Regions from separate parts of the Pseudomonas sp. NPDC086278 genome, predicted to be linked through region 4. Evidence: predicted binding sites of a transcription regulator. Region 4 holds the regulator's gene; each other region holds the start of a gene.

Region 1 (8,778 bases), on a different contig from region 4:
TTGGTGTGCCTGGGGTATCCGTTTTATGCCGTCGGTAAACCGCAAAAGCCTCGGGTCGAGCATCTGGCCGGGCTGAAGACGCGGACGTTGATCGTGCAGGGCGAGCGGGATGCATTGGGCAATCGGGAGGCGGTCGAGGGATATGTCTTGTCGCCGAGTGTCGAAGTGTTCTGGCTGGTCGCGGGGGATCACGATTTGAAGCCATTGAAGGCTTCGGGGTTTACCCATGAGCAGCATTTGGCGGCTGCGGCGCACAAGGTTGCTTCATTCCTGCTGTGAGATTTGCGGTGTCAGTCCCGGCCTCTTCGCGGGCAAGCCCGCTCCCACAGTGGTCTGTGGTGTGGTTTGAATTTTGTGAACAATACAAAATCCTGTGGGAGCGGGCTTGCCCGCGAAGAGGCCGGTTCTGGCGACACACCTTTCAGCCGGGCAATAAAAAACCCGGAAGCCTTCACCGTCCGGGTTTTTTCATTCCAGCATCAATCAGCGGTTAAACCGCTCCACTAACGAATACTGGGTATTCGCGGTTCTGGTCAGCTCTTCACTCAACAGCGCCGAGTTCTGTGCCTGTTCCGAGGTCTGGTCCGCCAGCTGCGAAATGTTGCTGATATTACGGCTGATTTCCTCGGCCACGGCCGTTTGCTCTTCCGTCGCCGCCGCGATCTGCGTGGTCATGTCAGTGATGTTAGCCACCGCTTCGCTGATGCCGACCAGCGCCTGATCCGCTTCCAGTACCCGCGCCACGCCTTCTTCCGCCTGACGATGCCCGGCTTCCATGGTTTGCACCGCGGTGCTGGCAGTCTGTTGCAGCTTGGCGATCAGTGCGTGAATCTGCCCGGTGGATTCGCTGGTGCGTTGCGCCAGTTGCCGCACTTCGTCGGCCACCACCGCAAACCCGCGCCCCATCTCCCCGGCACGTGCCGCTTCGATGGCAGCGTTCAAGGCCAGCAGGTTGGTCTGGTCGGCGATGCCTTTGATCACATCGACCACGCCGCCGATTTCGTCGCTGTCCTTGGCCAGTTGAGTCACGGTCAGGCCGGTTTCGCCGACCACCACCGACAGGCGCTGAATGGCTTCGCGGGTTTCACCGGCAATGTCGCGACCGCGACCGGTCAGGCGATTGGCTTCCTGAGTGGCATCGGCGGTGCGCTGAACGTGGCTGGCGACTTCTTGCGTGGTGGCGGCCATCTGATTGACGGCGGTGGCCACTTGCTCGGTTTCGACGCGTTGACGCTCCAGGCCGCTGGAGCTGCTGTGCGCCAGAGTGTCGGACCGTTTCGCTTGGTCACTCAGGTGCTCGGCAGTGTCCTGCAGCCGGGTCAGGCAGGTTTTCAGGCGCGCTTCCTGGCTGAGGATCGACATTTCCAGACGCGCCTGAGCGCCGCGGCTGTCGGTGTACATCCGTGCGATCAACGGGTCGGAGGTGGTTTGTTCAGCCAGACGCAGCAAGCGCTTGAGGCCGCGCTGCTGCCAGCTCAACCCCAACAGACCCAGCGGCACCGACAGAGCGGCGGCCAGGGCGAACCCCCATTGCGAGGTCAACGTGGCGCCGATGATGAAGCTCAACTGGCTGACCAGAATGAACGGCAGCCAATCCTGCAGTACCGGCAACCATTTATCGGAGGACGGCACCGCCGACTTGCCCTGGTTGATACGCTGGTAAAGCGCTTCGGCCCGCTGGATCTGTTCGGCGGTGGGTTTGATCCGCACCGACTCGTAACCGATCACCTGGTTGCCTTCGAAAACCGGTGTCACGTAGGCGTTAACCCAGTAATGATCACCGCTTTTGCAGCGATTCTTGACGATGCCCATCCATGGCAGGCCTTTTTTCAGTGTGTCCCACATGTGCGCGAACACCGCCGCCGGAACGTCGGGATGACGCACCAGGTTATGCGGCGCGCGGAGCAGTTCCTCACGAGAAAACCCGCTGATGTCGACAAACGCGTCGTTGCAGTAGGTGATCACGCCCTTGGCATCGGTGGTGGAAATCAACCGTTGCTGGGCCGGGAAGGTCCGTTCGCGTTGGGTAATGGGCTGGTTGTTACGCATGGCTTTTTCAATCCGTGAGGCTTTGAAAGGTTGTCGGCAGCGTCAGGATTTAGTTGAAAGTATTTTTCGGTAATCGGCAGTGCGTCGCAAAACGGCTATTGCTTCAACCAGCGAGCATCGGATAAGTGAACAGCGCGAAGTGCAGCAGGTTGAGGCCGAAATGGGTGGCAATCGCGGCGCCCAATCCGCCAAACCGATAAGCCACGCCGTAACCGACGCCGGCCAGGCTCGCCAGCAGCATCCATTGCCAACCCGCGCCCAGATGCACCAGGCCGAACAGCAGCGATGCGAGCAGCAGGGCGAGGTTTTCACCGTAGGGCAGCTGTTTGAAGCGACGACTCAGACCGCCCTGCACATAACCGCGAAACAGCGCTTCTTCGACGAGGGTCACCAGTAACAGGTTGTTCAGCACCCACAGCCACGCCTGGTCCGGCCACTTCGGTGCCCAACTGATCACGCCCAGCAACAGCGCGCCACCCAACGCCAGCACGGCGCTCAATGGCAGGGCGAGGGCGGTGGCGTAAACGCCGAGACGCAACGAGCGGCGGCCGACAATCCACGGGCAAACCAATAACAGCCAGAAGCCGATCAGCGGTTTGTCCTGGTTCAGGTACATGGAAAACGTCACGGCGTCGTCGGTGAAGCGTTGTGGAACGATGCCGCGACCGTTGTAGAAACCCGGCAGCCAGTGCATCGCCAGGGCCACGGCGAGGACGATGAACAATCCGTGACCGATGTAGCGGCCCGCATGAATCCTTTGCTGGCGCACGCAGAAGCCGGCAAACAACAGCAACGCAACGGAAATGCTGGCCATGAAACCGAGCCGACCGTAAGTCAGTGCAACGGCGTAACCGGTGGAGAGGAGGGCCAGGTAGATCCACGGCAGGGCGAGCATTTGAAATCCTTGTGTCGATAATTTTGCAGTCTGACTCGGTCCCGGTGGGATCGAGCTTGCTCGCGAAGGGGCCGTCATATCCAACGTCAATGTTGCTTGCTGGCCCGCTTTCACGAGCAAGCTCGCTCCCCCAGGGATGTGGTGTCGGGCACTTAAAGTGCGGCGATTATAGAGACGTCAGTGGCACAAACAAAAACACCGCCCGAAGGCGGTGTCTGTGTCAGCAGGGAGTTACGACGCAATCAGTTGCCGCAACACGTAATGCAAAATACCTCCGGACTTGAAGTACTCGACTTCATTGAGCGTATCGATCCGGCACAGCACATCGACCTTTTCCTTGCTGCCGTTTTCACGGGTGATCACCAGCGTCAGGTTCATTCGCGGTGTCAACTCGACGCCGGTCAACCCAAGAATATCCAGCGTCTCCTTGCCGGTCAGGTTCAGGCTCTTGCGGTTCTGGTCCAGTTTGAACTGCAACGGCAGCACGCCCATCCCCACCAGGTTGGAGCGGTGAATCCGCTCGAAGCTTTCGGCGATGACCGCTTTGACGCCCAGCAGGTTGGTGCCCTTGGCGGCCCAGTCGCGGCTCGACCCCGTGCCATATTCCTGGCCCGCAATCACCACCAGCGGCGTGCCCGACGCTTGATAACGCATCGCCGCGTCGTAGATCGGCATTTTCTCGCCAGTGGGCATGTAGATCGTATTGCCGCCTTCTTCGCCGCCGAGCATCTCGTTGCGAATGCGGATGTTGGCGAAGGTGCCGCGCATCATCACTTCATGGTTGCCACGCCGCGAGCCGTAGGAGTTGAAGTCTCGCGGCTCCACGCCTTTGTCGCGCAAGTAGTGGCCGGCCGGGCTGTCCGTCTTGATGTTGCCGGCCGGGGAGATGTGGTCGGTGGTCACCGAATCCCCGAGCATCGCCAGGACGCGGGCCCCGGCAACGTCCTTGACCACCGGCGGCGGTCCACCGATGTCATCGAAAAACGGCGGATGCTGGATATAGGTCGAATCGTCCTGCCACACGTAAGTCGCCGCTTGCGGCACTTCAATGGCCTGCCATTGCTCATCGCCGGCAAACACTTCGGCGTATTCCTTGTGGAACATCGCGGTGTTGACCTGGCTCACCGCGTCGGCGATTTCCTGGCTGCTCGGCCAGATGTCCCGCAGGTATACCGGGTTGCCATCCTTGTCGTCACCCAGCGGCTCGCTGCTGATGTCGATGCGCACCGTGCCGGCCAGCGCATAGGCGACCACCAGCGGCGGGGAGGCCAGCCAGTTGGTTTTCACCAACGGGTGCACGCGGCCTTCGAAGTTACGGTTGCCGGACAAGACCGAGGCCACGGCCAAGTCGGCCTTCTGGATGGCTTTCTCGATCGGCTCGGGCAACGGCCCGGAGTTGCCGATGCACGTGGTGCAGCCGTAGCCGACCAGGGCGAAGCCGAGTTGATCAAGGTATTGCGTCAGGCCGGCTGCCTTGTAGTAATCGGTGACCACTTTCGAGCCGGGCGCCAGGGACGTCTTGACCCACGGTTTGCGTTTCAGGCCTTTTTCCACCGCTTTTTTTGCCACCAGCCCGGCGGCCATCATCACGCTCGGGTTCGAGGTGTTGGTGCAGGACGTGATCGCGGCAATCACCACCGCGCCGTTTTTCAGCCGATAAGTGTGGCCGTCGTATTCGTAATCGGTTTCACCGATCAGGTCCGCGTTACCCACCGCGACGCCACCGCCACCTTCACTTTCCAGGCGACCTTCTTCCTTGGTGGTGGGTTTGAATTGCAGGCCCAGAAAGTCACTGAACGCTTGCGCGACATTCGGCAGCGAAACGCGGTCCTGTGGCCGTTTTGGTCCGGCAAGGCTGGCTTCGACACTGGCCATGTCCAGCGCGAGGCTGTCGGTGAAAACCGGTTCCTTGCCCGGCAGGCGCCAAAGGCCTTGGGCTTTGGTGTAGGCCTCGACCAGTTTGACCACTTCGGGTGGGCGGCCGGACAGGCGCAGGTATTCCAGCGTGACGTTGTCCACCGGGAAGAAACCGCAGGTGGCGCCATATTCCGGGGCCATGTTGGCAATGGTTGCGCGATCGGCCAGCGGCAGGTCGGCGAGACCATCGCCGTAGAACTCGACGAATTTGCCGACCACGCCTTTCTTGCGCAGCATCTGCGTGACCGTCAACACCAGATCGGTGGCGGTGATGCCTTCCTTGAGCTTGCCGGTGAGTTTGAAACCGATGACTTCCGGAATCAGCATCGACACCGGTTGCCCGAGCATCGCCGCTTCGGCTTCGATGCCGCCGACGCCCCAGCCGAGCACGCCGAGGCCATTGATCATGGTGGTGTGGGAGTCGGTGCCGACCAATGTGTCGGGGAAGGCGTAGGTGCGGCCGTCTTCGTCCTTGGTCCAGACCGTGCGACCGAGGTATTCCAGGTTGACCTGGTGGCAGATGCCGGTGCCCGGTGGCACCACGCTGAAGTTGTCGAAGGCGCTCTGGCCCCAGCGCAGAAAAGCGTAACGCTCACCGTTGCGCTGCATTTCAATGTCGACGTTCTGTTCGAAAGCGCTGGCGCTGGCGAATTTGTCGACCATTACCGAGTGGTCGATCACCAGGTCCACCGGCGACAGCGGATTGATCCGCTGCGGGTCGCCGCCGGCCTTGGCCATGGCGGCACGCATGGCGGCCAGGTCGACCACGGCCGGCACGCCGGTAAAGTCTTGCATCAGGACGCGGGCCGGGCGGTACTGGATTTCGCGGTCGGAGCGACGCTCCTTGAGCCACGCGGCAATCGCCTTGAGGTCAGCGCCGGTGACGGTTTTCTCGTCTTCCCAGCGCAGCAGGTTTTCCAACAACACTTTCAACGACATCGGCAATTGGTCGAGATCACCGAGGCTCTTGGCAGCGTCGGGCAGACTGAAATAGTGGTAGGTCTTGTCGTCGACTTGCAGGGTTTTGAGGGTTTTCAGGCTATCGAGGGACGGCATTGAAATGACTCCTTTAAGTCCGCACGGCTACGGACTGGGGGGCAGGACAGAGCTTTCAACCTAGCCCTGTTTGAAGGTTAAAGCTAATAACTGGACTCTATGGACAAGTCCGAGGTTCCGAACTCGGCTATCATGCGCCGGTTTTCGTGACAGGCTTTGCTTCAACGCAAGTCTGGGCATCGCGCAGTGGCTGAATTCTTCGCCAACTGCCCAGGAGTAAGAATGAACACCCTTTTCATGCATTGCCGGCCGGGCTTCGAAGGCGAAGTCTGTTCCGAGATTTCCGAACACGCCGCGCGGCTGAACGTGGCCGGTTACGCCAAAGCCAAAACGGCCAGCGCCTGCGCCGAGTTCATCTGCACCGAAGAAGACGGCGCCGAGCGCCTGATGCGCGGCCAGCGTTTTGCCGATCTGATCTTCCCGCGCCAGTGGGCTCGCGGAATTTTCATTGATCTGCCGGAAACCGACCGCATCAGCGTGATCCTCGCGCACATGGCGGACTTTCCGCTGTGCGGCAGCCTGTGGCTGGAAATGGTCGACACCAACGATGGCAAGGAGCTGTCGAACTTCTGCAAGAAGTTCGAAGTGCACCTGCGCAAGGCGCTGATGGCCGCCGGCAAACTGGTGGACGACGCGCACAAGCCGCGCCTGCTGCTGACCTTCAAAAGCGGTCGCGAAGTGTTCATGGGGCTGGCCGAGTCGAACAACTCGGCGATGTGGCCGATGGGCATTCCGCGCCTGAAGTTCCCGCGTGACGCGCCAAGCCGTTCGACGCTGAAGCTGGAAGAGGCGTGGCACCACTTCATCCCGCGCGATCAGTGGGACGAGCGTCTGCACAGCGACATGACCGGCGTCGACCTCGGCGCGGCGCCTGGCGGCTGGACCTGGCAACTGGTCAATCGCGGCATGCTGGTGACGGCCATCGACAACGGCCCGATGGCCGAAAGCCTGATGGACACCGGCCTGGTGCAGCACTTGATGGCCGACGGTTTCACCTTCAAGCCTCGCCAGCCAGTGGACTGGATGGTCTGCGATATCGTCGAAAAACCGGCGCGCAACGCCGCGATGCTGGAAGAGTGGATTGGCGAGGGCCATTGCCGCGAAGCGGTGGTCAACCTGAAGTTGCCGATGAAACAGCGTTATGCCGAAGTGAAGCGCCTGCTCGAACGCATTGCCGAGGGCTTCAAGGAGCGCGGGATTCGGGTCGAGATCGGCTGCAAGCAGCTGTACCACGACCGCGAGGAAGTGACCTGCCATTTGCGCCGCATTGACGTAAAGAAACCCAAGTCCCGCTAACCACGCGGACTACTAATGTGGGAGCGGGCTGTGTGGCGAGGGGGCTTGCCCCCGTTGGGTCGCGAAGCGGCCCTGAAGCATATTTCGGAAGGCAGACGGGGTGATGTGGCATCCGACAAGCCCCCTCGCCACAAAACCGGCAATGCGCGACAATGCCGGCCAGTTCCAGGAGTGAATCATGAGTGAAATGCTTGATACGCCGGTAGACGGCACCCTCGACGCTACCGGCCTGAACTGCCCGGAGCCGGTGATGATGCTGCACCAGCACATTCGTGACCTGGCCCCCGGCGGCTTGCTCAAGGTGATCGCGACCGACCCGTCGACCCGTCGCGACATTCCCAAGTTCTGTGTCTTTCTCGACCACGAGTTGGTGGGCCAGCACGAAGAGGCGGGCACCTACCTGTACTGGATCCGCAAGAAACTCGCTTAACCCGCCGAATGGCTGATGCGAATCCGCTTGCGTGCACTGCGCGTCAGGCGGATTGACAGCATCAGCGCCGCGCAACTCAAGCCTACGATCAAACCCTGCCACAGCCCGCTCGGGCCGCTTGGCGCGCCGAGCCAATCGGTCAGCCCCAGCGCGTAGCCCACCGGCAAGCCAATGCCCCAATAGGCGAACAGCGTCAGGATCATCGTCACCCGTGTGTCCTGATAACCGCGCAGCGCGCCGGCTGCCGTGACCTGGATTGCATCGGAAAACTGGAACAGCGCCGAATACACAATCAGCATCGCCGCGACGTGAATCACCGTCGGGTCGGTGGTGTAGATCGTTGCGATGTGTTCGCGCAGCAACAGCATCATGCTCGCCGACAGGCAGGCATAGGCCAGCGCGCTGCCCATGCCGACGCCAGCGGCGAAGCGCGCTTCACGGGGTTCATTGCGCCCCAGTGCCTGGCCGACGCGCACGGTGACGGCCATGCCCAGCGAGTAAGGGATCATGAACACCAGCGAGCTGACGTTCAGCGCGATCTGGTGGCCGGCGACGACGGTGGCGCCGAGGCTGCCGATCAGCAGGGCAATCACCGCGAAGATGCTCGATTCGGCGAACACCGCGATGCCGATGGGCAGGCCGATGCTCAGCAAGCGTTTGATCACCGCCCATTGTGGCCAGTCGAAGCGGCTGAACAGCTCGCTTCGGCGATAGGCAGGTGCCCAGCGTGTATAGGCCGCCATGCCGACGGCCATGAACCACATCACAATCCCGGTCGCCCAGCCGCAGCCGGCACCGCCCATCGCGGGTACGCCCAGGTGGCCATAAATGAACACGTAGTTCAGCGGGATGTTCAGCGCCAGGGCGCACAAGCCGAGGATCATCGCCGGGCGAGTGCGGCCCATGCCATCACTGAAACAGCGCAACACATGGTAGAACGCGACCGCTGGCAACCCGCTGGCGATGCCGTGCAGGTATTGCATGCACGGGCCGATCAACTCCGGATCGACCTTCATGAGGTGCAGGATCGGTTCGGCAGCGATCAACATGCCGGTGGCCATCAGGCCAACCACCAGCGCCAGCCATAGCGCCTGGCGCACGATCGGGCCGATTTCGCTGTGCGTGCCGGCGCCGA
Region 2 (8,778 bases), on a different contig from region 4:
GACCATGTTGCTGTTACCCAATAACCGGGTGTTCTGCAGTAGCCCGCCCTGGGCGACTTGTTGCAAGGCACTGCCTTGGTTGTTGTTGGCCTGAATGGCCATTTGCACGCCACCCCCGGTGGCTGAAACCGAGACACTGCCGGCGGCGTTGCTGCCCGTGATGGTCTGCCCGGCCATCAGAGCCTGCCCTTGCCCCGGCACGAGCGCCGGCGCCTGGTTGGCTTCCTTCACGTCGATCGCGACATTGTTGTAAGCCGTATTGCCGTCGCCAGCGGCGCGCACGCTTTGAGAAATGCCCTGGCTGGTAGCCAGTCCTGCACCACCGATCACATTGCCGGTGCCTTGTTCAGGCGTGCTGCCGTTACCAGATTGCTTGATGGTTGAAACATAGAATTCGGGTTTGACCGTTGCGGCCTGGATCTGCATGGAGGTTGCTGCCCCGATCAGATCGCCAGTGGCGTTGCGCCAGGTGCTGCTCATGACCACACCGAAGCTGATGATCCGGCCCGGCATGACGTAACGACCACGTAATTCGGAGAGTTCCTGATCCTTGATTTCGATGGGTTTAAAGCCGTTGGCATAGCCTGAAGCGCTCGCTGCCAGGCAGGCGGCGGCCAGCCAGTATGAGGTTTTCATCTGCTGCTCCCGGAGCATCCTGCCCCAATATCATCATTTGGCGATTAAAAGAAGTCGCTCTGTATGAAGCCAAAGTCCATCAATTCAGCATCTCTGACAGGGTTGAAGTTATCCAGCTTGTTCTTGGCCGTCAGCGGTTCCGGTGGGCTGCGTAACGCATTGGTTTTGTCGTAACCGGGACCTACGATGGCAAAGACGATGCCGTTCCAACCTTTGACAAAGTCTTCATGGGAGTAGCGTTTGTGCCCAAGTACGGGGTCACCGATGTAGACCCAGTTCTTGTCCGCTCGCTGCAGCACCACGAAGTGCTTGTAACCACGAATTTCCATCAGTACCACCACCGGAATAGTCACAGCGTCGAGCTTTTCCGTCGGGATCTTGTAGCCCCTGGCACGCATGCCGATGCTTTCTACGTAGCGCTTCATGTCCAGCATGGAAAAACCTTGAGTACGAACAAGGTTCTGGTCAGCGTTGACCAGCATGCCTTTGATGATGTGCTCCTCATCGACGTCCATCCAATAGGCCTGGCGTAGCACCGTCGCCAGTGCGGCAGCGCCGCAGCTGAAGTCGGTTTTCTGTTCGACGATGTCGCTGAACTTGCGCTCACGCAAACTCTGTACCTGCTTGTAAACCAGCACGCCACCAGGCAGGGCGGCCACTGGCATCTGAGCGGCCTGGGTCAGGCCAGACAGGCAGAGAAGGGCGAAGAGGGCAGTCTTACGCATGATCGATACGCCTTTGCGGACTGTGGAAAAGCCCCGTTGCCGGGGCTTTCATTTCGATCGCGATTACATGCAGGCTTTGCAACCTGCAGCGATGGACAGCGAGTTGCTTTGTTGGTTGCCGACGCCAGCGGCGTTGTTGAACCCAGCGTTGCCGGAGAAGTTGTTGCCAACGTTGCTGATGTTTGCATTGTTGGTAACAGGGTTTTTCCAGCCATCTGGAGTCAGCACTTGCTGAGTGGTGACACCGGCCAGACCGAATACGCCCACCGCGACGAAGTCGGAATTGCTGTTGCCACTGTTGCCACCGTGACCGCCATTGTTGCCACCTTGGCCTCTGCTGTCGTTGCCATAGCCACCATTGCCACCGTGACCATGATCGTCAGCTGGAGTTGTCACCGCAGTGCCTGCCGCTACAAACGCACCAGCAGCGGTAAAGGTACCTCTGAGGGTATCGGTTTTGTAGGTCTGGGTGCCGTTGTTAGCCACTTGCAGACCGGTGGTGCTTTGGTTGGCTGCTGCAGCGGCTTGTGCTACGCGACCGCCCGATACAGCAATGGCCAGGTTGTTTTTCTGTTGGTTGAAGTTGCCGGCAGCGTTGTTCACGCCGATGTTGCCGGAACCGCTGTTACCCACGTTGTTGAGGCTGGCCGAGGCAGTGCTCGAATAGTTGGCAACGGCGTTGCCACCATTGACCTGAGTCGCGCTGGAGGCAGAAACCGCCGAGCCGAAGATGAAGCTTTCGTCAGCCGTGGCCAGGGCAGCAGCATTGTCTTGTTGGTTGCCGTCACCGCCAGCGTTGTTCATGCCCACGTTGCCGTTGCTGCCGTTCGCCGAGTTATCGACGTGGGCATCATTTTTGGTCCCCAGGTTCAACACGGTGTTGCCTTGGTTGTTTTGCACATCCAGCACGGCGGCCCCGGCGCCAGCGCCAATTTGCAGCAGCTCTTCAAGGGTTGGGCCCTGAGGAGTAGGAGGCTGATGGCCGTGGCCACCGTTGTTGCCATGATCGTTGCCGTTATCGTTTCCGTGGTCGTTACCGCCCGCTTGCGCGGCCATTGCCATCACTGCTGCCAGAGCGAAAACCAGTGGTTTAAGAGCCATTGTAGGTTTCATGGTGTTTCTCCGTCGTGCTTATTAGTTGGTTAAGTGTTGGTACTTTCTAATTGCACAGCTGTGTGGGTCAGTCAGCGACCCGGATGCTCAGGGTGTTAGCCATTCGGTTCCCCACCCCGGCACTCTGGTTCACCTGGATAATCCCTCGGCTGCCGGTGAAGGCCTGGTCGCTGGTAACGACCTGGCGACTGCCGGTTTGGGACCCAGTTGCTCCTGAGCTTGGTAGCAACGCCACGTTCTGTTGCGAAAGGGCGCTATCGTCGACGCTCTGCGGGCCAGCACTGATGCTGATACGCGCGGCGTTGGCCATCTGGTTATTGGCACCGGCGCCCTGGTTCACACCCAGTACACCGCTGCCATTACTGAAAGAGTTGCCGCCTATGGTGGCCGTCGCGTTCATCGACGGATTGGCGGGGGTATCGAGGCTTTGATGGATGCTGGTCGTTGCCGAGGCGTTGGTGCCGATGGCGATGGCGCGAGCGTTGGTTTGTTGCTGTTGGTCGCCGGCGGCCTGGTTGGCGTTGTAGTTGCCTTTGTACTGAACGCCGGCATTCTGGATGTTGGCGTTGTTCACGGTGGCTACGCCGGAGTCAGCCATGGCACTTGCGCTGGCGAACAGGGCGAGGAAGATCAGGCTGCGATTCATGTTATTGGCCTCCCGCCATTCTGGTCAGCGGTGCAAGGCCGGAACTCATTGCGCGATTGATGGTGCCGGAAATCGCGCCGCCGCTACCGCCACCGTGGCCGGCACTCATGCCTGGCAAACCGTTGGGGTTGGTCACGACATTGAGCCCTTGCATGCCGCCGATGGCTTGGCCGTTGCTGCTGCGAAGCGCGGTGCCGCTGGTAACGCCAGCGATGTCGGCGTCACTCAGTTCGCCGGTGATGCGCGCCGAAGGGTTAGCGTTGACGGTGGTCGGATAGGGGTCTTTGCCGCCGCTGCGGCCGATAGGGATGGGCTGGACATCGCGATTGAGGACAATCACGCCATTGCCTTCAGCCTGGACAGTAAAACTGAGTACCGAGGAGGCGGCACATCCGATCAGCAGTAGGCAAGTAAAGCCTTTATTGATAGTCCCCACGGCGGTAATTCCTTCTTTTGTGGGCTGGCCCTAGTCAGCGTTGTGAAGGAGAGAGCGAAAGCTGTGCCGGTTTTTGAATGTGTAGTTAATTCAAAGGCTTATCGATAGGTGACACGACGGCGAAACGCGCACTGTTTCAAGGGTGAGACAGGTAATGAGGAGGCAGGAGGGCAAATGCCGTTGCAAAGCTCTGGAACGGGCCTTTGCATCGAGGTGTATCAGCGGCTTAACAAGTGCCATGACAATACGATGAAGTGCGTTGAAACGGCCTGTTTGCGAGTAGACGGGTGTTTCACCAGCGGACACTTTGTCCCCAAAACAGGGGAAAAGATTGGGCGAAACGCCCCAAAACCAGGGTCAGCCACCCAGTAACAGGGTGACGGCTTGAATCGCCTGGACGCGGCGTTCTTCCCAGCAACCCTGAAGAATTTGCAGCGGTTGTTGGTGCCGTTCGAGCCAGGTTCGTGTGGCGTTGAAAAACGCGCGACGCTCGTTGAGGTCGGGCTGGCAACGCTGGCCATCGTCTGTCCAGTCGACCTGTTCCGGTGACAGCAGCAAGTGCAAGTCGTAGTGCCGTTGCAGCAGCGCTTGTTCAATCCAGTCCGGGCATTCGCCGAACAGGGTCTGGCTCCAGAGGATATTGCTGAGCAAATGGGTGTCGAGAATCAGCAGCCGCGGCTCAAGAGCGCGGGCTTCATCTTCCCAGCGCAACTGGCCCCGGGCGATCTCCGGGATATCGTCGAGGCACGTGTCGCGTGGGTTTTGCTCGATGAACCAACGCACATACTCATCGACCAGCACGCCGCCGAACTGCTGCTGCAATTCGGCTGCAAGCCAGCTTTTACCGCTGGACTCAGGGCCGGTGAGCACCAGCACTTTCATGTGCGCAGCGCCGGGTCGGCACGCCACTCACGCCAGCCTTGCATGGCCAGCAACAAGAACACGGCGTAGAGGGCGGCGGTCAGGTACAGCTCCTTATAGATGAACAACCCGACAAAAATCACATCGACCACGATCCACAGCAACCAGCATTGCAGGCGTTTCTGCGCCATCCACAATTGCGCAACCAGGCTGAACCCGGTCAGCGCGGCATCGAGCCATGGCTGGGCGGCGTCCGTCCAGTGCGCCATCGCCGCGCCTAGCAGCAGGCTGCCGGCAGCGCCTATCGCCAGGCCAAGTGCGACTGATTGGCCATCGAGCAGGCTAACTTTACGACCTTCATGAGCGTTACCGGTACGCGTCCACTGCCACCAGCCGTAGAGCTGCAACACGGCGTAGATCACCTGGAGCAGCATGTCCGAATACAGCTTCACTTCATAAAAGATCCAGCTATAAAGCAGCACCATGACCAGGCCGATCGGCCAGCACCAGGGGTTCTGTTTGACCGTCAACCAGACGGCAATGACGCCGAGGGCGGCGGCAAACAGTTCAAGCCCGGACATGGGAGTTCCTTAGAGGAAGTCGAAGAGGGGGCGGATTGTACCGGCAGGCACAGCCAAGTAGAACCGGTGCACGGCTCGGCAGCAGTTGCCGAGCCCGCGCGGCTGGGTTCGGCAACTGCTACAGCAAAGGCATTTAGACGCGGAACTGCTTGAGCAGGCTGTTCAACTGCTCACTCAACGCCTTGAGCCGAACACTGGCCGCGCTCGATTGCTCCGCCGCCAGCGCGGTGCTGTGCGACAACCCCGCCGCCTGAGTGACGTTCTGGTTGATGTCCTCCACCACATGCGCCTGTTGCAAGGTCGCACTGGCAATTGATGCATTCAACCCGTTGAGGTTGCGCAGCGCCTGACCGATTGCACTGAGGCTGGCGCCGGCCAGACCGGCTTGTTCGATGGTCAACTGCGACGCACGGCTGCTGTCGCCGATGACCTTCACCGCTGCTTCGGAGTGATTCTGCAGGCGCTCGATCATCGACTGGATTTCCGCCGTGGACTTCTGGGTGCGCTGGGCCAACAGGCGCACCTCATCGGCGACCACCGCGAATCCGCGGCCTTGCTCGCCGGCACGCGCCGCCTCGATCGCCGCGTTGAGCGCCAGCAGGTTGGTTTGCTCGGCAATCGAGCGGATAACCTCCAGGACACTGCCGATCTGCGTGCTTTCAGCCGCCAGCGTGCGGATCACTTCAACCGCTTGATCGATGGTGCCTGAAAGCTTGTCGATCTGTTGCAGGCTGCCGTCAATGTTGATCTGTCCCTGTTGCGCCTGGGATTCGGCATCGCGCATTTCGCTGGCGGCGTGTTCGGCATTCTTCGCCACGTCCTGCACGCCGTAAGTCACTTCATTGATGGCGGTCGCCACCAGTTCCATCTGCTGCGACTGTTGCTGACTGCGTTGCTGGGCCTGCGCGGCGTCGTTGCCCAGCTCGCTGGACGACTGGCCCAGCGCGGTGGCGGACACCTGTAGCTCGCCGATCACCAGGCGCAGCTTGGTGGTAAAGGCATTGAAGTGCCGGGCCAATTGCGTCACTTCGTCTTGACCACGGGTGTCGAGGCTGCGGGTCAGATCGCTTTCGCCGCTGGCGATGTTGGCCATGGCATTTACCGTGTCTTGCAGCGGTCGCACGATGCTGCGCGCAATCATGATCACCAGCAGCGCCATGATCAACGCAATGGCCAGCACCGCAATCGACGCCTCCCAGACCTGGCCATTGAACTCGGCCTGCATCTCATCGATGTAAACGCCGGAGCCAATCACCCAGCCCCACGGCTCGAACAGTTTGACGTAGGACGTTTTCTCGACCGGCGCATCGGCGCCCGGTTTCGGCCAGCGATAGTTGATGACGCCGGCGCCCTTGGCCTTGGCGAGGGCCACCATTTCGTTGAACACCGCAAAACCGTCCGGGTCGCGAATCGCCGAGAGGTTCTGACCATCCAGTTTCGGGTTGGTCGGATGCATCACCATCACCGGCGTCAGGTCGTTGATCCAGAAATAGTCATTCTGGTCATAGCGCAACCCACGGACGGCGGTCAGCGCCTGCTTCTGCGCCGCTTCACGGGTGAGAGTGCCGGCGGTTTCGAGGTCGTGGTAGTAACTCAGAATGCCGCTGGCGGTCTGCACCACATGCTGGGTTTTCTGGGCCTTGGCCTGATAAAGGTCGTCATTGATCTGCTTGAGCATCAACAGGCCCAATGTCATCAACATCACCACGGCCACGATCAAGATGAGCCACAAGCGTCGACTGATCGACACACTGCGCAAGCTGTTCATAACGCTGTCACTCCGAATTCTTGTTCTTGTAATGAAAGATCGCCAGCATCCCACCACGCGGTGCTGCTCAGGTATATCCGACCCAAGTCGTATTACGCAGCAGCGTTAACAAGGCTTGTCTGATAGGATTTCGGCCCCGCGCGGCAAAACCTGAATCCGGATTGATTTTTCAAAGGATTATCACGCCCGGAGGTGAACCCTTCGCGCGGCAGACTTCAGCTACGCTGATCGCGGTGAACGTACTAAAAAATACTAACGGGGCATGCCAAGACGCATAGCCTTTGGGGGATTGATGGATCTTTGGACCGCCTTTCAGGCATTGATTCTTGGCGTCGTAGAAGGGCTGACCGAGTTTTTGCCCATTTCCAGTACCGGGCACCAGATTATCGTTGCGGACTTGCTCAACTTCGGTGGCGAGCGCGCTATCGCGTTCAACATCATTATTCAGTTGGGGGCCATCCTGGCGGTGGTGTGGGAGTTTCGCCGCAAGATCCTCGACGTGGTCACCGGTTTGCCGACGCAACCCAGTGCCCGGCGTTTTACCGCCAACCTGTTGATCGCCTTCATGCCTGCCGTGGTGCTGGGAGTGATCTTTTCCGACCTGATCCACGAATACCTGTTCAACCCGATTACCGTGGCGGCAGCGCTGGTTGTCGGCGGGGTCATCATGTTGTGGGCCGAGAAACGTCAACACCAAGTGCATGCTGAAACGGTCGACGAGATCACCTGGAAAGACGCCTTGAAAGTCGGCTTCGCCCAATGCCTGGCGATGATTCCTGGCACCTCACGCTCCGGCTCGACCATTATTGGCGGTCTGCTGTTCGGGCTTTCGCGCAAGACCGCGACCGAATTCTCATTCTTCCTGGCCATGCCGACCATGGTCGCGGCAGCGGTGTATTCGGGCTTCAAGTACCGTCACCTGTTTGTGCCGGCTGATTTCCCGGTGTTCGCGATCGGTTTTGTCACGGCATTCATCTTCGCCATGATCGCCGTTCGAGGCCTGCTCAAGTTCATCGCCAGCCACAGTTACGCGGCGTTCGCCTGGTATCGGATCGCGTTTGGACTGGTCATCCTGGCTACCTGGCAGTTCGGCTGGGTTGATTGGGCTGCGGCCAAGCCGTGAATGACACCCGCGCGCGCAGCAATTCCACGCGCAACGCCGGTGGGGCGATTCAGCATCCGCGGCTGAAGTTGCTGGTGTTTGCAATCCTGGGCGCGCTGCCCCTGACCGGTTCGGTGCTGTTCTGGCTGCGCGGGATTTCGCTGATTCCCCTCGCGGCCTACGGCATCGTCAGCGTGCTGGCGTTCTTCCTTTATTGGAGCGACAAGCGCAAGGCGCGCGCCGACCGTTGGCGCACCCCGGAAAACATCCTCCACGCCGTGGAACTGGCGGGCGGCTGGCCCGGCGCCTTGCTGGCCCAGCAAGTGTTTCGGCACAAGACCCGCAAGGTTTCGTATCAGGTGTTGTTCTGGATCATCGTGCTGCTGCACCAGGTGTTCTGGATCGATCAACTGTTCCTGGGCGCCCATGTGTTCGCGCTGTTTTAGAGCAGCAAGCCGATCCGGGTGCGTTTGGGCAGCTTGCTCACCACCAATTGATGCGACCGTCGCAGCAAGTCTTGCAGCTCTTCGTTGCCCAGTGGATAAGGCGTTTGCATGATGATCCATTGCGCCCGGGCCAGGTATGGCGCCGGGTGAATGCCCGGCCGGTCGCAATGCCCGAGAAATACATCCTTGTCGACCTTGAACGCCAGCGAATCGCCGCGCAGGTTTTGCAGGGCGAACATCTTGTTCCCGGCTATCGAAAACACCCGTACGCCACCCCATTTGTAATCTTCCCGCGCTCCGGGCAGGGCCAGGCAGAATTGCGCGACATCCTCTTCGTTCATGCGTCCAGCCTTCATAGCAATCGGTCCCCGCAGGCATTGAATGATTCGATCAGATGGTCGATCCAGGCACGCACGGCCGGCATCACCCCGCGCCGATGAGGGTAGACCGCTTGCAGCCAGCCG
Region 3 (8,778 bases), on a different contig from region 4:
CTGTTGCTCCTGCATTTGCTTTTGCAGCTCGGCGATCTGCTTGCGCAGTTCTTTGACCGAATCCGATTCTTCACTGCTGCTGGAACTGCTGTCGCTCGACGCCGCCGCGCCACCGGCGGCTACTTTGCTGTCATCGGCAGGCGCAGCGGTGGTGGCCGCGACAGAGGTGTCTTCGGTCTTGTCGCTGATCGCGGTTTTGCTGGTGGGCGTGGCGAGGGTTTGGTTGATTGAAACGGAGGTGATGCTGACCATGGGAGTTATCCACTGTGGAGGTTGGGTATCTTCCTATCGACAGTGTTCAGCCCTGATTGAGATCGACTGTGTACCGACTCGGTAAGCGAACCGGTACACAGCCCTTTGCCTTACGCGCTCAAGCGCGCCGTCACTTCGTTCAACTGGCCCGACAACCCGTGCAGGTTGTGGCTGGCGGCCTCGGTGCGTTGCACGTTGTCCAGATTGGTACTGGCGATGCTGGTGATTTCGGTGAGGTTGCGCGAGATGTCTTCGGCGACCGACGTCTGCTCTTCAGCGGCGGTGGCGATCTGGCGGTTCATGTCGCGAATCGATTCCACGGCGTGGGTGATGCGCTCCAGCATCGCGCCGGCCTCGGTCACTTGCTGCACGCTTTCTTCGCTGCGCGACTGGCCGCTTTCAATCGCCTGGGCCGCATCCACCGCGCCGGTTTGCACGGTCTGAATAATCTGATTGATCTCGATGATCGACGCCGCCGTGCGCTGGGCCAGGCTGCGCACTTCATCGGCCACCACCGCAAAACCGCGCCCGGCTTCACCGGCACGAGCCGCTTCGATGGCCGCGTTGAGCGCCAGCAGGTTGGTCTGCTCGGCGATGCCGCGAATCACTTCCAGCACCTTGCCGATGCGGCCGCTGTCGGTTTCCAGTTGGCGAATGACCGTGGCGGTGTTGGCGATCTCGCCGCGCATCTGGGTGATGGTGTGGATGGTGCCCTGCATGACTTTTTCACCCTGCTGGGCGGATTGGTCGGCATCGTCGGCGGCACGTGCCGCGTCGGCCGCATGGCGTGCGACTTCCTGCGCGGTGGCGGACATTTCGTTCATCGCCGTGGCCACTTGATCGGTGCGGCTGAACTGTTCGGTGGTGCCGGTGGACATGAGGCTGGCAATCGAATTCAACTCGCCGCTGGCGCTGTCCAGGTCTTTGGCGCTGCGCTGCAAACGGCTGAAGGTTTCGGCGAGGAAATCACGCAGGGTGTTCGCTGCCGCCGCCAGTTTGCCCAGTTCATCCTGGCGGTTGCTGGTCACGCGTTCGGCGAATTTGCCCTGGCTCAATTGCGCGACGTATTCGATCAATGCGCGGATCGGCTCGACCAGTTTGCGGTTGACCAGCCACAGGCTCAGCAAGCCGATCAGCAAGCCCGAGGCGAGCATGACGAGGATGCCCAGCAACACGGTTTGGTCGGCACTGGCGTTGATCTGCGTCGATTGTTCACTGCCCTGTTTGCGCAGTTCGCTGACCAGTTCGCTCATCTGATCGCTGGTGGCCCGGTCCACGCCTTTGACCGCGCTGTCACCGGCCGTTGGGTCGGCACCCGCCGCCACGTAGGCATCACGGCCCTTCTGGTAGGCGGCGCCGAGCTGACGGTGTTCGTCACGCAGGCGTTCGATGCGGGTCTTGAGTTGCGGCTCGATACCTTTCTGCCCGGCCAATTCGCCGAGGATGCCCTGTACATCGCGCTGACGGTCTTCGAATTGCTTCCAGTATTTGTCGAGGTCTGCCGGCTGCTTGCCGCGCAGCAGAACGTTTTTCCACTCCTGCACCTGCACTTTGAATTGCAGGTTGGCTTCATCGATCAGTTGCGAGGTGTGCAACGGGCCATCGATCAGATTGGCGTAGCTCTGGACTCCGCTGGAAAGAAAGTGAAAGCAGGCCAGCGCGATCAGCAGCATGGCGACCAGGCTGCCGGTCAACAAGGCGAGGATTTGTGCTCTCAGGGATTTTTTCAGCATCGAGTGATACTCATGACAGGGGTGAGGCACGCCGGCCATGCGGCGTGAAAGGTGTCCCGACCTCCCTGTCTGCGACCATCGCCCAATAGACGAAGCCGCGCACGGTAACTTAAGTAAGATCGGCGAGCCAGAGCCGTTCTTGAGCGGGTTCCGACCGTCGGTAGCGCAATCGTTTGCGATTATTTTTCCGTCACAAAAATGTCATCGAGGCTTGCGATGATGCGGCTCGCGTGAACCTGTAACACCCGCGACAGGCGCCGCCAGAGCGACTTTCATGAACCACAGCATCGACCACAGCCATCGCGATCCGGACTTGTTCGGTCTGCTCTACGGGTTCAGTTTTCGCCCCGGTGAACGCGGGCGCGAGATCGATTCGGCCGAGGCGTTGCGTTGCCTGCAAGGGCCTGCCGACAGCGACGAATTCCTGTGGCTGCACCTCAACCTGGCGCACGCCGCGTGCGAGCGCTGGATGAAAAGCCATCTGCAACTGCCGGAGGAGTTTTTCGAAGCGCTGCACGAAGGTTCGCGCTCGACGCGTATCGAGCATGTCGATTCGGCGTTGCTGGCGGTGGTCAACGACGTGGTGTTCAACCTCAGCAGCATGGTCTCCTCCGATGTCTCGACGCTGTGGGTCTGCGCCCGTAGCCGTCTGATCATCAGCGCGCGCCTGCAACCGCTGCACTCGGTGGACAAGTTGCGTTCATCGGTGAAGGCCGGCGAATGCTTTCGTTCGCCGCTGGAATTGCTGGTGCATTTGCTGCGCGATCAGGGCGAAGTGCTGACGCAGATCGTGCGCAAAACCAGCCTCAGCGTCGATCAGATCGAAGATGAGTTGTTGTCGTCACGGCTGTCGACCAACCGCGCGGAATTGGGCGCCAATCGCCGGGTACTGGTGCGGTTGCAACGGCTGCTGGCGTTGGAGCCGGGTTCGTTGCTGCGCTTGCTCAATCGCCCGCCGCACTGGTTGCAGAAAGAGGATGTGAAGGAGCTGCGCAAATCCACCGAGGAGTTTGCGCTGATCATCAACGACCTGACCGCGCTCGGTGAGCGGATCAAGCTGTTGCAGGAAGAGATCGCCGCCAACCTCAACGAACAGAGCAACCGCACGCTGTTCACCCTGACGGTGGTGACGGTGCTGGCGCTGCCGATCAATATCATTGCCGGTTTCTTCGGCATGAACGTCGGCGGAGTGCCGCTTTCGGGCGACCCGGAAGGCTTCTGGATTCTGGTGGCGCTGGTGGTGACGTTTACCGTGATTGCCGGGCGCTGGGCGTTTCGCAAGCGGCAGGATTATTGATCCCGCCCAATCAGCATCAGGGTTACTGATCCACCCCAATCAGCATCAGGGTTACTGACCCACTCCAATCTTTGTGGCGAGGGGGCTTGCCCCCGTTGGGTTGCGAAGCGACCCCCGGCATTCTTCCAGTCACATCACACCAGCAGGTATTGCGCCTGCTTCGCAGTCGAACGGGGGCAAGCCCCCTCGCCACAGGTATCTCTTTCTTTACAGGTATCTCTTTCTCCACAGGTAATCCCTTTCTCCATAGGTAATCCCTTTCTCCACAGGTATCTCTTTCTCCACAGGTAATCCCTTTCTCCACAGGTATCTCTTTCTCCATAGGTAATCCCTTTCTCCACAGGTAATCCCTTTCTCCACAGGCAAGTCCCATCTCCACAAGCAACTCCCCTCTCCACAGGCAAGCCGCCCTCTCCACCGGTTGCAGCAGATTCTGATCAACGGATAAGCAAAAACCACAAACCCTGACCCAACGCAGTCTCTCTGTAACATTCTGCAACGATCATGACCGACACCCCTACCGCCTCAGGATTGTCCGTCATGGCTACTCCTTCCTACACCGCTCCCGCTCAGGCGCCCGCCAGCAGCGGCAAACCCCGGTTCGATAAAAAGCCCGGCGTGTTCACGCTGGTGATTTTCTTCGGCGTGCTGGCCATTGGGCTGCTATTCACGGCCTACAGCCTGATGCACGACATGCACGAACTCGGCACGGTGGTGACCACCTGGACCCCGTTTCTGCTGCTGGGCGTGGCGCTGCTGATCGCTTTGGGCTTTGAGTTCGTCAACGGTTTCCACGACACCGCCAACGCCGTGGCGACGGTGATTTACACCAACTCGATGCCGCCGAATTTCGCGGTGGCGTGGTCCGGTTTCTTCAATTTCCTCGGCGTGCTGCTCTCGAGTGGCGCGGTGGCGTTCGGCATCATCGCCCTGCTACCGGTGGAGCTGATTCTGCAAGTCGGTTCGTCCGCCGGGTTCGCGATGATCTTCGCCCTGTTGATCGCCGCGATCCTGTGGAACCTCGGCACCTGGTGGCTGGGGTTGCCGGCGTCGTCGTCGCACACCCTGATCGGCTCGATCATCGGCGTCGGCGTGGCCAATGCCCTGATGCACGGCCGCGATGGCACCAGCGGCGTGGACTGGGCGCAAGCGACCAAGATCGGTTATGCGTTGCTGCTGTCGCCGCTGGTCGGCTTCGGTTTTGCCGCGCTGTTGCTGCTGGCCTTGCGCGTATTCGTCAAGAATCGCGCGTTGTACAAGGCGCCGGAAGGCAACACGCCGCCACCGTGGTGGATTCGCGGCATGCTGATCGTGACCTGCACCGGCGTCTCGTTCGCCCACGGCTCCAACGACGGCCAGAAAGGCATGGGCCTGATCATGTTGATTCTGGTCGGCACCTTGCCGATGGCCTACGCGCTGAACCGCACAATGCCGGCCGATCAGGCGTTGCAGTTCGCCGCCGTCGCCGAAGTCACCCAGCAAGCGCTGGTGAAAGCGTCGCCGCAGCCGTCGCCGGCCGACCCGCGCCCGGTGTTGTCCGAGTATGTGCGCAGCAAGGAAGCCACGCCGCAACTGGTCCCGGCGCTCGCCGCGCTCACGGGCAGCATCGGTGCGCAGGTCAAGGGTTACGGCTCGCTGTCGAAAGTGCCGGCCGAGGCCGTGGGCAACGTGCGCAATGACATGTACCTGACCAGCGAAACCATTCGCCTGATGGACAAGAACAAAGTCGGCAACTTCGACGCCGACACCAGCGGCAAGCTGCAACTGTTCAAGCAGCAGATCGACAACTCGACGCGGTTCATTCCGCTGTGGGTGAAGATCGCGGTGGCGATTGCCCTCGGGCTGGGCACCATGGTCGGTTGGAAACGGATCGTGGTGACGGTCGGCGAGAAGATCGGCAAGACCCACCTGACCTACGCCCAAGGCGCCTCGGCGGAAACCGTCGCGATGCTGACCATCGGCGCGGCCGACATGTTTGGGCTGCCGGTGTCGACCACCCATGTGTTGTCGTCGGGTGTGGCCGGGACCATGGTCGCCAACGGTGGCGGGTTGCAGATGAAGACCATCCGCAACCTGCTGATGGCCTGGGTGCTGACCTTGCCGGCGGCGATTTTGTTGTCGGGCAGCCTGTACTGGCTGTTCACCAAACTGTTCTAACCCCAACACATCCCCCCTGTGGGAGCGGGCTTGCTCGCGAAAGCGCTGTGTCAGGCAACATTGATATCGACTGACACGCCGCCTCCGCGAGCAAGCCCGCTCCCACAGGGGGATTTTTTTGCCTGGGGAAAGCATTTCGTCGCAAATTCAGGGGATTGCGCTTTTATTGATCCACCACCCGCCTGATTGCACTTCAGTTTGCTAACGTGTGGCCGACTCTTAAGAGACTCGATGCATTCAGGAGTGGAATCGTGAATCTGTACATCAATCAGCTGCAACACAAAGCTGACTTCAAAGAAGCCATCTACGCCGGCGACATTTTCCTGAACACTCAGTTGCGCGCCGCCAAAGAGCTGTGTGCGTTCGCTCAGGAAAGCATCACCGCCGCGTTCGACGGCGAAACCAATCACCAGGCGCTGCACACGCTGATGCCGGTGGAAGAATTCGTGGTACTGGTGACGCGCCTCAAGGGCCAGTTCACCAACAGCCTGCGCGCCAAGGAGTTGATCCTGTCGTTCATCGACGAGATCGGCGTCGACCCGCGTGACTACATTTTCGACGTGCCGCGCATTCGCGTGGTGCCGAACTATGACTACCTGCACGCCGGTGTCAGCTACGCCTACAAACCGCATCGCGACACGTGGTACGGCAGTGTCGATTGCCAGATCAACACCTGGATGCCGGTGCACACCATCCGCCCCGACCAGACGATGATGATCAACGCCGGCTACTTCGACGTGCCGGTGAAGAACACCTCCAGCGAATGGAGCCTCAACGACTGGATCAGCAACCAGCGGCACAAGGCCAAGGACAACCTCAAAGAGGAAGTCCGCGTGCACCCGGTGCCGATGGAGGCGATCAACACCGCGTCCGAAGTGCGCATTGCCGGCAACACCGGCGAGATGCTGATTTTCTCCGGTTCGCACCTGCACGGCACGGTCGCCAACCACACCGAACAAACCCGCTTCAGCGTGGATTTTCGCCTGATGCACCTCGACGACCTCAAGCACAAGCGCGGCGCGATCAACGTCGACAGCGCCTGCCCTGACGTCGGCGCCGGTTTCAAAGACTATTTCCACGCCCACGACTTCTCGAATTTCCAAGGAATACAGCAATGACCAAGCGTCGCATCACGCCTGCCGAGGCCCAGTACAACGAAACCCGTGCCAACGTCCTGAAACGGGTCGATGCCGAGTACGTGGCCGACGCGCCGTTCGTCTTCGCCAACCGCATCGGCGTGACCGCTGCGCTGTCGCGCATGGAGCTGTTCAAGAAAGTCGCTGAAGTACCGGGCGCGATCATCGAGTGCGGCGTGTACAAGGGCAACTCGCTGATGCTGTACATGCACTTGTCGATGATTCTGGAACCGTACGCGATCAACCGTTCGATCGTCGGCTTCGACACTTTCGAAGGCTTCCAGAGCATCGACAAGAAAGAAGACCCGGCTGACGTCAACGAGACCATGTTCTCCGACACCGACCAGTCGCTGATCCAGGACATGATCGACGCCAACGACCTGCTGCGCCCGGTCAACCGCATCCCGCGTTGCGAGCTGGTGAAAGGCGACATCGTCAAGACCGTGCCGGAGTGGGTCAAGACCCGTCCGGACCTGGTCGTGGCCATGCTGATCCTCGATACCGACCTGTACGAATCGACCAAAGTGGCGCTGGAAACCTTCCTGCCGTACATGCCCAAAGGCGCGGTGGTGGTGCTGGACGAAGTCGCCTACCGCAACTTCCCGGGCGAAACCAAAGCCCTGCGCGAAGTGCTGGACCTGAACAAGATCGAACTGAAACGCTTGCCGTTCGATTCGTGCGTGGGCTACTTCCACGTTTGATGCATAAGCCTGCTCTTCCCCTCGGACAGAGCAGGCAGTGAAACAAAACCATCTCCCAATGTGGGAGCGGGCTTGCTCGCGAAAGCGGTATATCAGCCAACGATGATGTCGACTGGAATACCGCTTTCGCGAGCAAGCCCGCTCCCACATTTTGATTGTGTGATGCGGTCTCTCGTCATCCCGAGACAGCCTGGCGCATGACCACCCGCTTGCGCACCACGTCGTACACCCAGTGATAAACATAGGTGTAGGGCAGGAAAAACAACAACACCCCCGCGTCCAGCAGAAACGCCTGCCACAGGCTGACGTTCAGCCACCAGGCAATCAGCGGCACACCGACCGCGACCAGCCCGCCTTCAAACAGCAGCGCATGGACCACCCGGACCCAGGCGTTGTGCGCAATCTCGAAACGCTTGAGCACACGGTCGAACAGGCCGTTGAACACGACGTTCCAGGCCAAGGCCAGCGCCGCAATGAGCACCGTGACGACGCCCATTTCAAGCATCGGTTTGTCCATGATCCACGCCAGCAGCGGCGTACAGATCAGGATGGCCAGCAGTTCGAAACCGATGGCCTGGAAAATACGTTCAGTAATGGATTTGTTGACGCTCATGGTCAGGCTCCGTTGAGTGACTGTGGTTGCCATGATCCAGCCTCGCACCGATACTTCCTAACCATTAACCATCGATCAAGGCGATAGTTCATGGCGTCTCAAGAAGTGTTGCAGGCATTTGTGCAGGCGGCGACGCAAGGCTCGTTTTCGGCGGCGGCACGCAAACTCGGGCGCAGCCAATCGACGATCAGTGCGGCGGTGGCCAGCCTGGAGATTGATCTGAACCTGACGTTGTTCGACCGCAGCAGCCGCAAGCCGAGCCTGACCCCGGCCGGGTACGTGATGCTGCAACGGGCCGAGGAGATTCTGGCGGCGACCAGCCGCCTGGAGATGAGCGCCAGCCAGTTGTCGCAAGGGGTCGAGCCGAAGCTGACGGTGGCGATTTCCGATACCTATCAATCCGACCGCTTCGAAGCGGCGCTCAGTGCGTTCGAGCAGCGTTACCCGGACCTGGAACTCGAATGCCTGATCGCCGAATGCGATGACTTGATTGCGCTGCTGCAAAGCGGTCGGGCACATGTGGCCTTTGCCGAAATGCAAGCGGTGTACCCACCGGATCTGGTCAGTTCGACGGTTGAGGAAAAAACCGAGATTGCTTTGTTTGTCTCGCGCGAGCATCCGCTGGCGAACCTGAATGGCATTGATCAAGACATGCTGCAACAGCATCGGGAGCTGCGGCTGGCGACCATCGTCAACCCGTATGACAGCCGCGCCAAAGGTCGCGTCTGGTCGGCGCCCAGTTACTTGATGCTGCTGGAAATGGCCCAGGGCGGGTTTGGCTGGGCGCCATTGCCGCGCTGGCTGGTGGACCGCTTTGATAGCGGCACGCTGGTGGAATTGACAGTGCGCGGCTGGCCGAAACCGGTGTTTGTCGATGCGCTGTGGTCAC
Region 4 (4,669 bases):
TGCAAGACAAGGTAAAGAAATAACATGGGCAGCATGCATCCCGTACAGGTGATCGCGGTGACCGGCGGCAAAGGTGGCGTCGGCAAGACTAACGTGTCAGTGAATTTGTCGCTGGCCCTGGCTGAGCTCGGCCGTCGCGTCATGCTGTTGGACGCCGACCTGGGACTGGCGAACGTCGACGTCCTGCTGGGGCTGACCCCCAAACGGACCCTGGCCGATGTGATCGAAGGCCGCTGCGAGCTGCGCGATGTGCTGTTGCAGGGCCCTGGCGGCATCCGTATCGTTCCCGCCGCGTCCGGCACCCAAAGCATGGTCCACCTGAGCCCGGCGCAACACGCCGGCCTGATTCAGGCGTTCAGCGACATCGGCGACAACCTCGACGTATTGGTGATCGACACGGCCGCGGGTATTGGTGATTCGGTGGTCAGTTTTGTCCGCGCCGCGCAGGAAGTGTTGCTGGTGGTGTGCGACGAGCCGACCTCGATCACTGACGCCTACGCGCTGATCAAGTTGCTGAACCGCGACTACGGCATGAACCGCTTCCGCGTCCTGGCCAACATGGCCCAGAGCCCGCAGGAAGGTCGCAACCTGTTCGCCAAGTTGACCAAGGTCACCGACCGCTTCCTCGACGTCGCCCTGCAATACGTCGGCGCGGTGCCGTACGACGAAAGCGTACGCAAAGCCGTGCAGAAGCAGCGTGCCGTGTATGAAGCCTTCCCGCGGTCCAAGTGCGCCCTGGCGTTCAAGGCGATCGCGCAGAAGGTCGATACCTGGCCGTTGCCTGCCAACCCGCGCGGGCACCTGGAGTTTTTCGTCGAGCGTCTCGTGCAACAGACCGCAGGACCCGTCCTATGACAGCCAGTGGCTACAACCTCTACAAGAAGTCGGCACGTGACGCGCAGTACGAGCTGATCGAGCGTTACGCGCCACTGGTTAAACGCATTGCTTACCACTTGCTGGCCCGTCTGCCGGCCAGTGTTCAGGTTGAAGACCTGATCCAGGCCGGGATGATCGGCCTGCTTGAAGTGTCGACCAAATACGACGCCAGCAAAGGCGCGAGTTTCGAGACGTACGCGGGCATACGAATCCGCGGCGCGATGCTCGATGAAGTGCGCAAGGGGGACTGGGCGCCACGCTCGGTCCACCGAAATACCCGCATGGTCAGTGACGCAATTCGCTCTATTGAAGCTAAAACCGGTCGTGATGCTAAAGATCACGAGGTTGCGGCCGAACTTGAATTGAGTCTCGACGATTATTACGGGATTTTGAACGACACCCTGGGCAGCCGCTTATTCAGTTTCGACGACCTGTTGCAGGACGGCGAACACGAAGGGCTGCACGAGGATGGCGCCAGTGCACATCTGGAACCGTCACGCGATCTGGAAGATGAACGCTTCCAGGCTGCGCTGGCGGACGCGATTGCCAATTTGCCGGAGCGTGAGCGACTGGTGTTGGCGCTGTACTACGACGAAGAGCTGAACCTCAAGGAAATCGGTGAGGTCCTGGGGGTCAGCGAATCGCGGGTCAGCCAGTTACATAGCCAGTGCGCGGCCCGTTTGCGGGGGCGTTTGGGGGAGTGGCGAGCGCGCTGAAGGCAGTGTGGGGACACTGCGAACGAGGCTGGTGTGGTGGTGAACTGCGCCGGTCTCGATCTGCTGTGCTCCAGACAGTCATCGAGTGTTTTGCCGGATTGATTGAAATGGCGCGTCCAGGTGCTGGGCGCGTTTAAGACTGCTTGGAGGTCGAATTGGACAAGAACATGAAAATCCTCATCGTTGATGACTTCTCAACGATGCGGCGGATCATAAAAAACCTGTTGCGTGACCTTGGGTTCACCAACACGGTCGAGGCTGACGATGGCACCACTGCCATTCCGGTACTCAACAGCGGGAGCATCGACTTTCTGGTAACGGACTGGAACATGCCTGGCATGACCGGTATCGATCTGCTGCGCCACGTGCGCGCCGATGAAAAGCTCAAGCACTTGCCGGTGCTGATGGTGACCGCTGAAGCCAAGCGCGAGCAGATCATCGAAGCGGCCCAGGCCGGTGTAAACGGCTATGTGGTCAAACCCTTCACGGCCCAGGCGTTGAAAGAAAAAATCGAGAAGATTTTCGAACGCATCGGTTGATCCACTGCGCCACGGGGGAGCTATGGAGCATAAAGAATCTTCACAGGGCGATTTTGAATCGACCCTGAAAAAACACGCCGTCGAACTGGTCGCAAGCCTTGAAAAAGGCAGGTTCGGTGATGCTGTGCAACTGATCCATGAGCTCAATCAGACCCGTGACCGCGGCCTGTATCAGGAAGTGGGCAAGCTCACTCGCGAGTTGCACAGCGCGATCGTCAATTTCCAGATTGACCCGAACATGCCGCAAGCCGAGGAAGTGTCCCAGATCACCGACGCCACGGAACGCCTGGGCTACGTGGTCAAGCTGACCGAGGCGGCGGCCAACCGCACCATGGACCTGGTGGAAAACGCCACGCCGCTGGTCAACAAACTGGGCGAAGAAGCCCAGGCGTTGAGCACGGACTGGGGCCGGTTCATGCGTCGCGAAGTCGGAGCTGAAGAGTTCCGCGAGCTGGCGCGCCGTGTCGACGGTTTCCTGACACGCAGCAGCGAAGACAACCGCACGGTGTCGAGCAACCTCAACGACATCCTGCTGGCCCAGGATTACCAGGACCTCACCGGTCAGGTGATCAAACGCGTGACCCAGTTGGTCACCGAAGTTGAAAGTAATCTGCTCAAGCTCGTGCTCATGGCCAGTCAGGTAGACCGCTTTGCGGGTATCGAACATGACCGTGATGCGATGCTGGCTGAAAAAGATCCGCAAAAACATCTCTCTCAGGGTGAAGGTCCGCAGATTCATGCCGATAAAAGAGAAGACGTTGTGTCCGGTCAGGACGATGTGGACGATTTGTTATCCAGCCTAGGATTTTAGAGTTTTAGCATTTTAGGTTTTTTAGGTTTTTAGACCTCAGGAGCACCCCCTTAATGAGCTTCGGCGCCGATGAAGAGATCCTTCAGGATTTCCTGGTTGAGGCCGGCGAGATTCTAGAGCAACTGTCCGAACAGCTGGTCGAGCTTGAAAGCCGACCGGATGATGCGGATTTGCTCAATGCAATTTTTCGCGGTTTTCACACTGTAAAAGGGGGCGCCGGCTTCCTCCAGCTCAACGAGTTGGTGGAGTGCTGTCACATCGCCGAGAACGTGTTCGACATCCTGCGCAAGGGTGAGCGTCGCGTCGACTCGGAACTGATGGACGTGGTTCTGGAAGCGCTGGACGCGGTGAACAGCATGTTCAGCGAAGTCCGCGAACGTAGCCCGATCACCGCGGCCACGCCTGAATTGCTCGAGGCTCTGGCCCGATTGGCCGAACCGCAATCCTCCGATGAAACGGCGCCGGTTGCTCAGCACGCCGAAGAGCCTGTGGCCGAAGCCGAATCAGGCGACATCACCGATAACGAATTCGAACAACTGCTGGACTCGCTGAACGCCGTCAAGGCTCAGGCTGAAGCGCCGGCCGTTGCCCCTGTGGCTGCCGCCGATTCAGCGGCCAGCGACGAAATTACCGATGCCGAGTTCGAGTCGTTGCTCGATCAGTTGCACGGTAAAGGTCAGTTTGCCGTCGATGCCGTCGTTGCGGCGTCAAGCGCACCGGCTGCGCCGAAAGCGCCAGGCGACAGTTCCGACATTACTGACGATGAATTTGAAGCACTGCTCGACCAGCTCCACGGCAAGGGCAACTTTGCGGTCGACGCGCTGGAATCGGCCATTGCTTCGGCACCCGCTTCGGCGGCGCCAACCTCTAAAGCCGCTGGCGGTGACCTGATCTCCGATCACGAGTTCGAATCACTGCTCGACGAATTGCACGGCAAAGGCAAGTTCACCGAAGTCGGCACCGGCGCAGTGGTGACTTCTCCCGTCGCCAAGACTCCAGCCGCGGCAGCGAAACCTGCGGCCAAGGCCCCTGAGCCAAAAGCGGAAGCGCCAAAACCGGCCGCTGCGGCTCCGGCTCGCGCACCGGCCGCGCCGCCAGCGGAAAAACCGGCCAGCGAAGCCGAGACCACCGTACGGGTTGATACCGCGCGCCTCGACGAAATCATGAACATGGTCGGCGAATTGGTGCTGGTGCGTAACCGTCTGGTCCGCCTGGGCGCCAACAGCGCCGATGAGGCCATGTCCAAGGCTGTTTCGAACCTCGACGTGGTCACGGCCGACCTGCAAACCGCGGTCATGAAGACCCGGATGCAACCGATCAAGAAAGTCTTCGGGCGCTTCCCGCGTCTGGTTCGCGACCTGGCTCGCCAGCTCAAGAAAGAGATCAACCTGGAACTGGTCGGCGAAGAAACCGACCTCGACAAGAACCTCGTCGAGGCCCTGGCCGACCCGCTGGTCCACTTGGTGCGCAACGCGGTCGACCACGGCATCGAGTCGCCGGAAGAACGCGAAGCCTCGGGCAAGTCCCGCGGCGGCAAAGTGATCCTCGCGGCCGAGCAGGAAGGCGACCACATCCTGCTGTCGATCTCCGATGACGGCAAGGGCATGGACCCGAACGTCCTGCGTTCCATCGCGGTAAAACGCGGTGTGATGGACAAGGACGCGGCGGATCGCTTGAGCGATACCGAATGCTACAACCTGATTTTCGCCCCGGGGTTCTCGACCAAG

The links. Region 4 encodes FliA, which starts transcription of late flagellar genes. Its sites were predicted from a motif close to CTAAAGTTTNNNNNNNNNNNGCCGNTAA; they were not measured.
Region 1: a site for FliA is predicted at 2,080-2,107, ahead of ACQKP4_RS23230 (methyl-accepting chemotaxis protein). Genes of this name have one in related genera too.
Region 2: a site for FliA is predicted at 6,894-6,921, ahead of ACQKP4_RS20365 (methyl-accepting chemotaxis protein). Genes of this name have one in related genera too.
Region 3: a site for FliA is predicted at 2,102-2,129, ahead of ACQKP4_RS10105 (methyl-accepting chemotaxis protein). Genes of this name have one in related genera too.

The regions. Positions count from the first base shown of each region.
Region 1 is NZ_JBNNWE010000093.1:10,030-18,807, reverse strand. It holds gene ACQKP4_RS23235 (alpha/beta family hydrolase) at 1-279, shown strand, start outside; gene ACQKP4_RS23230 (methyl-accepting chemotaxis protein) at 484-2,049, opposite strand; gene ACQKP4_RS23225 (CPBP family intramembrane glutamic endopeptidase) at 2,153-2,944, opposite strand; gene acnA (aconitate hydratase AcnA) at 3,176-5,917, opposite strand; gene rlmM (23S rRNA (cytidine(2498)-2'-O)-methyltransferase RlmM) at 6,140-7,213, shown strand; gene tusA (sulfurtransferase TusA) at 7,392-7,643, shown strand; gene ACQKP4_RS23205 (MATE family efflux transporter) at 7,640-8,778, opposite strand, start outside.
Region 2 is NZ_JBNNWE010000070.1:17,316-26,093, forward strand. It holds gene ACQKP4_RS20330 (hypothetical protein) at 1-636, opposite strand, end outside; gene ACQKP4_RS20335 (C39 family peptidase) at 681-1,361, opposite strand; gene ACQKP4_RS20340 (heme utilization protein) at 1,425-2,474, opposite strand; gene ACQKP4_RS20345 (adhesin) at 2,542-3,120, opposite strand; gene ACQKP4_RS20350 (hypothetical protein) at 3,122-3,556, opposite strand; gene ACQKP4_RS20355 (AAA family ATPase) at 3,914-4,438, opposite strand; gene pnuC (nicotinamide riboside transporter PnuC) at 4,435-4,998, opposite strand; gene ACQKP4_RS20365 (methyl-accepting chemotaxis protein) at 5,132-6,766, opposite strand; gene ACQKP4_RS20370 (undecaprenyl-diphosphate phosphatase) at 7,059-7,889, shown strand; gene ACQKP4_RS20375 (DUF1294 domain-containing protein) at 7,886-8,314, shown strand; gene ACQKP4_RS20380 (MmcQ/YjbR family DNA-binding protein) at 8,311-8,670, opposite strand; gene ACQKP4_RS20385 (LysR substrate-binding domain-containing protein) at 8,667-8,778, opposite strand, start outside.
Region 3 is NZ_JBNNWE010000024.1:14,834-23,611, forward strand. It holds gene ACQKP4_RS10100 (hypothetical protein) at 1-252, opposite strand, end outside; gene ACQKP4_RS10105 (methyl-accepting chemotaxis protein) at 363-1,985, opposite strand; gene ACQKP4_RS10110 (transporter) at 2,260-3,282, shown strand; gene ACQKP4_RS10115 (hypothetical protein) at 3,305-3,667, opposite strand; gene ACQKP4_RS10120 (inorganic phosphate transporter) at 3,823-5,439, shown strand; gene ACQKP4_RS10125 (hypothetical protein) at 5,691-6,557, shown strand; gene ACQKP4_RS10130 (TylF/MycF/NovP-related O-methyltransferase) at 6,554-7,276, shown strand; gene ACQKP4_RS10135 (multidrug/biocide efflux PACE transporter) at 7,452-7,889, opposite strand; gene ACQKP4_RS10140 (LysR family transcriptional regulator) at 7,980-8,778, shown strand, end outside.
Region 4 is NZ_JBNNWE010000174.1:274-4,942, reverse strand. It holds gene fleN (flagellar synthesis regulator FleN) at 25-855, shown strand; gene fliA (RNA polymerase sigma factor FliA) at 852-1,592, shown strand; gene ACQKP4_RS28300 (chemotaxis response regulator CheY) at 1,760-2,131, shown strand; gene ACQKP4_RS28295 (protein phosphatase CheZ) at 2,154-2,942, shown strand; partial or broken gene ACQKP4_RS28290 (chemotaxis protein CheA) at 2,996-4,669, shown strand, end outside.